DNA from 3 places in the Tuberibacillus sp. Marseille-P3662 genome. Region 1 is predicted to be linked to each of the others. Evidence: riboswitches for the same ligand, from Rfam matches in the RefSeq annotation. Region 1 holds a riboswitch; each other region holds the start of a gene.
The links. A riboswitch is a leader RNA that binds a small molecule or an ion and turns the genes downstream of it on or off. The one in region 1 is predicted to bind S-adenosylmethionine.
Positions count from the first base shown of each region.

Region 2: another riboswitch for S-adenosylmethionine. It lies ahead of B9Y89_RS08550 (assimilatory sulfite reductase (NADPH) flavoprotein subunit); the one in region 1 lies ahead of B9Y89_RS10760 (methionine biosynthesis PLP-dependent protein).
Region 3: another riboswitch for S-adenosylmethionine. It lies ahead of msrA (peptide-methionine (S)-S-oxide reductase MsrA); the one in region 1 lies ahead of B9Y89_RS10760 (methionine biosynthesis PLP-dependent protein).

Region 1 covers NZ_FXBS01000006.1:460,318-463,597, reverse strand. Annotated here, with positions in the region: gene metC (cystathionine beta-lyase) at 1-1,037, opposite strand, end outside; gene B9Y89_RS10760 (methionine biosynthesis PLP-dependent protein) at 1,030-2,142, opposite strand; SAM riboswitch class I at 2,241-2,355, opposite strand; gene B9Y89_RS10755 (YhcN/YlaJ family sporulation lipoprotein) at 2,476-3,099, opposite strand; gene nadE (NAD(+) synthase) at 3,175-3,280, opposite strand, start outside.
Region 2 covers NZ_FXBS01000006.1:10,965-14,244, forward strand. Annotated here, with positions in the region: gene B9Y89_RS08540 (LrgB family protein) at 63-755, opposite strand; gene B9Y89_RS08545 (CidA/LrgA family protein) at 725-1,129, opposite strand; SAM riboswitch class I at 1,529-1,635, shown strand; gene B9Y89_RS08550 (assimilatory sulfite reductase (NADPH) flavoprotein subunit) at 1,738-3,280, shown strand, end outside.
Region 3 covers NZ_FXBS01000002.1:29,398-32,677, forward strand. Annotated here, with positions in the region: gene B9Y89_RS00270 (DsbA family protein) at 1-64, opposite strand, end outside; gene B9Y89_RS00275 (GbsR/MarR family transcriptional regulator) at 290-847, opposite strand; gene B9Y89_RS00280 (DUF1540 domain-containing protein) at 1,050-1,205, opposite strand; SAM riboswitch class I at 1,346-1,447, shown strand; gene msrA (peptide-methionine (S)-S-oxide reductase MsrA) at 1,555-2,025, shown strand; gene B9Y89_RS00290 (S8 family serine peptidase) at 2,160-3,280, opposite strand, start outside.

The sequences.
Region 1 (3,280 bases):
ATGGAGGCGTGCGACATTTTAGCCGGATAAGACAAAATGGATTCAACGGCACCGAGACTTACTGAGAACACCGGAATTTGCATGTGTTCTGTCAATTGGCGAACGGCCGCTTCATCGTGCAAACTAAAAGAAAGTACAGCACCAGTATCATTAGCTTGACTTAAATGTAAATCGCGGCCTGGATCTGACGCGAGTCCAGGATAGTAGACATTGTCGACACTGGGGTGTTCTTCTAGAAAAGCAGCGATGGTTTTAGCGGATGCTGTTGACTGGTTCATACGCACCTGCAGGGTTTTTAATCCGCGCAAAACAAGCCACGCATCTTGCACGCCGAGAATGGCTCCAAATGAATTCTGTAAAAAAGCAATCTGGTCACCGAGATGCTGATCTTTAACAACAGCCAAACCAGCCACAACATCGCTGTGCCCTGCGATAAACTTGGTCGCGCTATGTAAAACAACGTCAGCACCCAATTCAAGTGGACGCTGCACAGCCGGTGTAGCAAAGGTGTTATCAACAAATGTCAAACAACCATGAGACTGCGCTAGTTCTGTCACAGCACGGATATCCGTAATTTTTAATAATGGATTTGAGGGTGTTTCAATATAAATGACTTTTGTATTGCTTTGAATATGACGGGCCACCATTTCTATATCAGTTGTATCCACAAACGTGTGCTCAATACCAAAACGGCCTAGCACCTCGGAGGTCATTCGATATGTGCCGCCATAGACATCTTCTGAAAGCAAGACATGGTCTCCTTGCGAAAGTAACATGAAGGCTGTTGAAATCGCAGCCATGCCTGAAGCAAAGGCGAAACCTTGAACGCCTCCTTCCAAATCAGCAATCGCATCTTCTAAAGCTGCCCTTGTTGGATTGCCTGACCGGCTGTAATCGTACTGGCCAAAATGATCCATATCAAACTGATGGAAGGTCGATGCCGGTTGAATTGGGACACTGACTGCGCCCGTGTTCGGATCGACTTTATGTTGATTATGCAAGAGCTTTGTCTGAAAACAATAAGTTGCTTCACCCACGAGTGATCACCTCTTTCTGTTTTTGCAAGGCCAGATCAAGATCAGCCAGCAAATCATCAATATATTCAACACCGACAGACATACGAAGGAGTCGATTACATACCCCTTGTTCAATACGGATCGCTTCGGGAATATCTGCATGTGTTTGTGTTGCCGGATAAGTAATAAAACTCTCAACACCGCCAAGACTTTCAGCAAATGCGATCACTTGTAACTGCTCGAGAAACGGGGCCACACCATCTTCCGAATGTAAACGAAACGAAAGCATACCACCTTGGCCCGGATAAAGAACGTCTTTAACGGCCGAGTGCTTTTGAAGAAACTGAGCAATCCGTTTCGCATTCGCTTCATGCTGCCTCATTCTCAGCCCTAATGTTTTCATACCGCGCATAAGCAACCAACAATCGAACGGTGATAAGACGGCACCTGCAGCATTCTGATAGCTAGCCAGTTGTTCACCCGTTTCCTCGCTCTTGGTCACAATCAAACCAGCGAGAACGTCGTTATGTCCGCCGAGATACTTAGTTCCACTATGGACAACAACATCCGCTCCTTTGTCAATCGGCTGTTGCAACAGCGGCGTATAAAATGTGTTATCCACGATCAAAAGTAATCCATGCTGGCGCGCGATTTGGGCCACAGCCTCAATATCGGTTTCATGCATCAATGGATTGGTCGGCGTTTCGATAAAAATCGCTTTTGTGCGTTCGCTAATCCTTGATACCGTATCAGTGATATCAAGGAAATGATGGTATTGAAACGACAAACCCCACTTACCAGCAAAATCCTCAAACAATCGATAGGTCCCGCCATACAAATCTTCGGAAACTAACAGCTCATCTCCGGAAGAAAATAAAGACAAAACGGCTTGGATCGCTGCCATTCCTGAGCTGAAAGCTATCCCTCGCCTGCCACCTTCCAATTCAGCAATGGCATCTTCCAAAATAGCGCGAGTCGGATTACCCGTTCGTGTGTAATCATAACCGGTCGATTGGCCGAGACCCTGGTGACGATAGGCTGTAGACAAATAGACGGGTGGGCTGACTGCTCCCGTTATTTCGCTTTGGTTACCAATTTGAGCTAAAATAGTTTCGATGTTCTTCAATGTGTTCATCCCCTTAACCCGTCATTATTTCAGATAAATTAAAAAGCAGGCCTCATCTATTCTAAAGAGAGGTCTGCTTTATCAACATCGACGCATCGATCTTATCTTTCAAAGCATGTGCTTTGCAGGATTTGGCACCTTGTTCACATATATTAGTGTCGAACAGGTTGCCGGGCTTCGCAGGGCCAGTCCCTCAGCCTCTCTTGATAAGTTTTTTAATTGTAAATATTGTTCATCATATTAACACTGTGTATAAGCATTGTCAATGCTTACAATTTTAAAAAATATCATAAAAAAATAAACGAGCAGGGGCAAACCTGCTCGTTTATTTTTTTATTTATTATTATTCTCGAAAGGGCGTTTTGCTGCATTGCCAATATCCTGCATGATACCTCTAATATCTGATTGCACCTCATCCGTATTGCCATTATCGACTTTGTCATAGACATCGCCAATTCGGTTAACGATGCTTTCATCAGAAACGACACGAATATTTTTGTCACGGACAAGACTTTTCGCCGTTGTACGGACTTTTTCTTCTATATCTTGAGTATTGGCATTATCATCGTTTGTATCGATACCGATGACGACCGTATTGCCATTTATCAATGCATGAGCATCGTCAACACCGCTCAAACGGTTAACTTGACTGGCAATCCGACGTGTGGCTTCCGTATCATAGACATATTGATCACCATTGTCATAATTGTTATTCTTATTTTTATTAGGATTGTTCTTATTATTATCCATATCAATGTTCTCGGCATTTTCTGGATCCTGAACATTGGGTTGGTTTGCTAGCGGCCCTCTAGCATCATTATTATTGGCGTTGTTGTTATACCGGACGTCCCTCAACCCATTTTCGTTCATACCCTGATTGTCGTCGTTAGCACCACAGCCGGTAAGCATTCCACTCGCCATTAAAGCGGTAGACAGAGTTAAAAGTGTTTTTTTCAACTCAAAAAACCCCCTTTCATCATTAGCGTGTGAAAAGGGGGGATTCGTTAACCCTGTTACATTAAGGTTCCAATGTTAAAATTTTCGTGGTGGAGACGCAGCCAACTCTCGCTTATGTTTTGAACGATCATGAAGCGAGGTAATAATCGCTTCATCTTCTTCGGGAATGCTTTGCCCTAAT
Region 2 (3,280 bases), 450 kb from region 1:
ATGAAATATTCTCTAACTCAAAATAAATGTTACCTTATGACAAGTATTTTTCCTTAAAGGAATTAAGCATATAAAAGCAAAACGACAAGAGGACCTAAGATAGCAGCTGAAACCGCACTTAACGTCATGGCAACGGAACTCATTGAGGCCGTATCTTCACCATATTCGAAGGCTTTTGAAGTGCCGATTGCATGGGAGGCACTGCCGAAAGCAATCCCTTGGCCTAGAAATGTAGAGATTCGGAACCAATTCAGAATATAAGGTCCAAGAGTCACGCCTGTAAAACCTGCTATCATTACAAAAACGGCTGTCAGCGAAGGGGCTCCGCCTATCCCAGATGCAATCTGCATGGCTACGGGTGTCGTGACTGATTTAGGTAATAAGGAAAGGATTAACTTATGGGCAATACCAAGTGACTTTGCAAATAACAACCCACTCATAATCCCTACAATGGATCCAACCAAAACACCGCCTAATATGGGTAGAAAATGCTGGACTAGAGCCTTTCTCTGCTTATATAAAGGATAAGCGAGCGCAACCACAGCCGGCCCAAGTAACAGGTTAATCCAATGTCCCCCAATCATATAAGTTTGATAAGGGACTTGAAAACAAACAAGAATAACAATAATGGCTAAAGTGGTTGTTAAGGCGGGAATCAAAAAAGGTAAATGAAAACGCTGGTAAATCCGATTCATGCATAAATAGATTGTAATCGTCAGAAGAATTATGATGACCGCCATGAGCGTTTTTGCCATGTTCTTTTCTCCTTTCTCTTTGCCACTTTTTTAGCTAATATCTGGCTTGTATGGCCAGCTACGATCATCACAATGATCGTGCTGATCACCACAATCAAAAGAAGGACAATCCCTTTGCCTGCGAAAAGACCAAAATAATTCATGACACCCACAGTAGCCGGAACAAATAATAAAGGTAAATAGGATAGCAAAAAGTCTGCTCCTGATTCAATCCATCTTACCGGACAAAGCTTAAATATTAAAGCAGTTAATAACAAAAACAAGCCAATAATACTACCGGGTATTGGTAAATGGAGAAGGTGCTGCAGCCCTTCACCAATAAAATAAAACATATATAATACCGCTATCTGAGCAACGATTTTGAGGATTTTCATTATATAGTGTGATCCTTGAAAAGGTCACAATCCCTCCCTTTTTGTCATGTTCGTCTTAAATTATGAGTGAATTATTGGGAAGTTATTAAAAAAAACTTATCTTGGTCCAATCACTTTTAAGCACACAAAAACGTCATTGGCATGACGCAAGCTGAAAATTAAATACCTAATTTATTTTACTCTTACAATGGTTTGGGTTCAATTCCTGTGTTTTATATAGCTGATGACGGAGCATCTTTTCCAAGGTATTTTAAAGGATTTAAATTCCTAGTTGACATATAGGAATAATTATAGTTAAATGAAAATAACATAATAATAATTCTGAAATGACTGATTGAAGCAAACCAAATGTCTTTAACGCAGATGGTTAGGGACATTTTTTAAAAAAGAATATGATGATCCTTATTAAGAGTTGGGTGAGGAATCTGGTCCTTTGAACCCACAGCAACCTTTTATGAAAGTAAAAAGGTGCTAAGTCCAGCAGGTGACGTCCTGAAAAATAAGGAAGGGTGCTTCACTCCTCTTCCTTATTGAAGAGGAGTTTTTGACTACATAGAGTGGGCTGTCATATAAATTGAAAAATGTATTCCTTTGTGAGGTGAATATCTTTGCAGTTACAGGTAACGAATAGTCCTTTTAACCAAGAGCAAACCGAGCTTCTTAATCGTCTGCTTCCCACACTAACGGAAGCACAAAAACATTGGCTGAGTGGGTATTTGGCCGCTTCCCAGACATCAACCAATACGGTTGTGCAGAATGTCCCAGACGCTGAAGCGTCAACGCAAAGCGTTGGTCAGGTCGCTTCGCGGGAAGTGACGATTCTTTTTGGTTCAGAGACGGGCAATGGGCAAGCACTTGCTGAGGAGATGTCCCAGAAGTTAGAAGAACAACAATTGAAGGTGACGGTCTCGGCAATGGATGATTTCAAGCCCAAGGCTTTAAAAAAAGTCGAGGATTTGCTCATTATAACCGCGACCCATGGGGAGGGAGATCCGCCAGACAATGCGATTTCTTTCTATGAATTTATTAATAGCAGGAAAGCTCCGAAGTTGGAAGGACAACGATTTTCGGTACTTTCCCTTGGAGACCAATCATATGAGTTTTTCTGTCAGACCGGCAAGGATCTCGATAAGCGACTTGAGGAATTAGGCGGAGAACGGCTTTATCCACGAGTGGATTGCGATGTCGATTTTGACGAACCTGCGGCGGAATGGGTTGAAGGTATCTTAAATACATTGCGGGAAACACAAGAGGATCATCCTGCAGGTAATCAAATGTTACCGATAGATGGAGAACCAACTGAGCAGCCCGCATATTCTCGGACGAATCCTTTCAAAGCTGAGATCTTAGAAAATCTAACACTCAGCGGCCGGGGTTCAAATAAAGAAACGCGGCATCTTGAGCTATCTCTTGAAGGGTCGAATCTTGAATTTGAACCCGGTGATAGCTTGGGAATTTTCCCTGAAAATGATCCAAGCTTAGTGGATCAACTCATCAATGAAATGAACTGGAATCCTGAAGAGACTGTTCCAGTCAATAAAAAGGGAGATGTGAACTCACTTCGTGAGGCTCTGCTCCATAATTTCGAGATCACTAGACTGACAAAACCATTGCTGGAGCAATCAGCACAACTTTTTGACAATGACAAGTTAAGTGAGCTTATGAAGCCAGAACGTGAGGATGAACGAAAGGATTATCTCGATGGGCGCGATTTGCTTGACTTGATACAGGATTTCCCGCCTCATCGGGAGTTACCGGCCAGCGAGTTTGTACAGATTCTCCGTAAAATACCAGCTCGACTTTACTCGATTGCGAACAGTTATAAAGCGAATCCAGATGAAGCGCATCTGACGATTGGAACGGTGAGATATGAAGCTCATGGACGCGACAGAGCGGGTGTCTGCTCTGTACAATGTGCTGAGCGAACAGAACCGGGTGATTTGTTACCTGTGTATATCCACCGCAATCCGAATTTTAAATTTCCTACTGATCCTCATTCACCGGTGATCATGATTGGGCCTGGAACAGGTGTTGCCCCGTTCAGATCTTATCTAGAGGATTTAGAGGAAGAAGGAACGGAAAGAAAAACGTGGCTATTCTTCGGGGAGCAACATTTCTCCACAGATTTTCTTTATCAAGTTGAATGGCAAA
Region 3 (3,280 bases), on a different contig from region 1:
GTTTTGCTTTGTCTCTTTGTATACGTCGCTGCTTCTTTTTTGCTTGTTCGTGATTCTTAGTCATGGCGAATCCCCCCCATTTCTTTCTATTTATAAACTATCTTACCAGACAAATTCAAAAAATAGTTTGAAGACTTTATGAAAACTGAGTCAAATAATATCATATGAATCTTCACTATTATATCAAATTAAAGATGGGACATACAGTATCTTTACATACATAAAAAAAGCCCTCACATGTAGGACTTTTTAGTTACTCTGATAAACGTTATCGATTTTAACATTTGGATCATTCATGGGACTCGCCGCTGTCAGAACGAACTTTTGGGAAGTAATCAAAGATATCCCGTGTTTCCATAGCATAAGCTAGGCGCAAGGTCCAATCCAAATAGTCAGTCGTTTCGCTAATCCGTTCTAAATCTTGATCAATTTGTTCTTGCAGCTCCTCTGATTCTGTATTGTTTCTTAGTTCAAGAAGATCAGGTCGAGCTTTTTCCGTTGCTTTTAGCAAAACACTTCTTTCCTGACGTAATTTTTTCGCAAAGAAGTTTAAATAGTTCTTAAAAAAGTCCTTTTCAGCGATGAAATGATCTTTTCGTTGCCCCTTTTTCCAAACCTTACTGACCATCTCGGTATCCATCAATTCTCTAAGACCGTTGCTAACGCTGCCTTTGCTCATCGCCACTTGTTCTTTAATTTCATCCATGGACAAGGGACGATCGGAAAAGTAAAGTAAGCCATAAATCCGCCCTACGGAAGGTGTAACGCCATAAATCACCATGGTTTGAGCTATCGCACTGATCACCACATCACGTGATTCTTCTAATTGAGCCTCTTCTTCATTCACAGCCTGTCACCCCAAATCTATCGGTTAAATTATTTTATAAACCACAATCAAAAAGTTATAATAAAAAGGCTTTGCCATGACCCATTAAACCAGTTTTTAATCCTGTTTTTCAAGTAGTTAAGAAAAAATTTTATAGGCAAAATAAATTTTATAGATAAAATTGGGTGAAGAAAGACAGCCGTATGGCTGTCTTCCTCATTCATTAGTGTCGAGGTTCAAACGTCTTACAGTCCGTTTCCTCTTGGTCTGAGGCTTTTGTCCCATTATGACTGATGACATAAATGGCATCAGCATGACACTTGTTACCTTCTCCCCAATAGACACAATTTTCAACTTCACACAATACATCTTTTGCCAAGAGAATCCATCCCTTTCGTCATTAGATGATTGATGCATGATTAGTTTCTGATGAACTAAGCAAAAAATACATACAAATTCATTGACATCAGTGCCTACTGTAGAATATATTAGATTTATTATAAAAAAAATGAAGCTTACTTCTTATTTAGAGAGGTGGAGGGACTGGCCCTTTGAAACCTCGGCAACGGATCCATATGGATACCGTGCTAATTCCTGCGGTGATTCGCCGAAAAATAAGAAGAGACGGATGAATAAAGCCTGCCAATCCCTCTTCTTATTGATGAAGAGGGATTTTTAATTGTATTCGTATGATCATTATTATAAGCAACGAAGGGAGTTATACAAAAATGGCGATTGCAACTTTTGGCGCTGGATGCTTCTGGGGTTCAGAAGCCTTTTTCCGGGACGTTGACGGTGTGAAACAGACAACAGTGGGTTATCTTGGAGGGGATTACGAAAATCCGTCCTATGAAGATGTGAAATCAGGAAAAACCGGTCATGCTGAAGTCGTTCAAGTTGAATTTGACCCAAATGTGGTCAGTTATGATGCCTTGCTCAACTTATTTTGGGAAAATCATGACCCAACCCAGCTTAACCGACAAAGTGACGACGTTGGGGAACAATACAGATCCGCTATTTTTTATCACGACAACGATCAAAAAGCAGCCGCTGAACGGTCAAGGGCAGATAAAGTTAATTCTGGTGCCTACAAGCGTCCCATCGTAACCGAAATTACACCAGCTTCAACGTTTTATAAAGCTGAAGAGTACCATCAAGATTATCTGCAGAAGAATGGTCTGGCCAGCTGCCATATATAAAATGAACCAGATACGTTAAAGCAGCCATTGCCCATATAAGAGCGGTGGCTGCTTTGTTTATTCTATAACATGGAATTGGCTATTTTTAAACCAGTAGTCCTCCAGAACTCACATGGGTAGAAACACTTCTCTTGTCAGAAATGATATTTGCCTCCTAGTAGAGAAACAATCACAGCCAGTATATTCAAGATGACAAGCAAAGAAAGACTAATGGTGACTGTTTTTTTGGGGAAATTGATTTGTCTTTTCCTTTTCCTGATGAAGTACACTAACAGGAAGCCCACTAATCCTATAACATATACAATGCTAATCATCTTAACAGCTAAAAGTAAAACAAGAGAAATAGGTCGCTGACTCTTTATATATTTTTGCAGATTTTCTTGCAATGCATTTTTTATCAGCGGTTGATTATAGCTTTCTCCATTTTGTCTTTTTTTCTGAATGATTAAAGCTGCGTAGCCCGATGTATAAGCCGTCGCATATGACACCCCTGTATCAAGCGTCATTTTGTTATCGAACCAAAGAGAAACAATGTCTTCCCCCGGGGCATACACATCAACTTTCTTCTTCTTAAACTCATCGGAATATATCTTACCTTCCGTATTCAGCATGCCTACACTAATGACTTCAGGGTATGTTCCTGGATAAGAATTATGTGTGTCATCGGGATATAGAATATTTCCTGATGAGGCAATAATAATGATGTTTTTGTTAGCTGCCCTTTTGATTGCCTCATGTAGTTTAGAGTTCCCTTTTTGGAATTCTAAACTAATGTTAATGACATTAACGTTTTGTTTAATTGCCCAGTTAATTCCATCAATGAGGTTCTCATATTTAACGTTTCCATTTTCATCGGCCACTTTCGCAATATATAAGTCAGACTTGGGAGCAATACCGCGCATGTTAAAATGGTTTTCTCGTGCACCAATAATCCCGGTAATCTTCGTGCCATGACCATTATCAACATCAAATTTTTCCGGATCATTGCCCACAAAATTTCTGCCTTTGATAACTGAAAGGTCTTTACTTTCCCTATCAATTCCCGTATCCAGTATGGCGATTTTCACATGTTTCCCCGTAATATTTTTTTGATACCACTTATGAAGACTACCGCCGATTTCTTGCTGAGCAAATTCTGGTTTACCTTTCTCTTGCTCCATTATTGTTCTAGAATCATCTTTTTCCTGCTGTTCACCAGCGCATCCAGCCAATTGTGATAAACATAAAGTAAACAAAAGGATGACAATGATGTGCT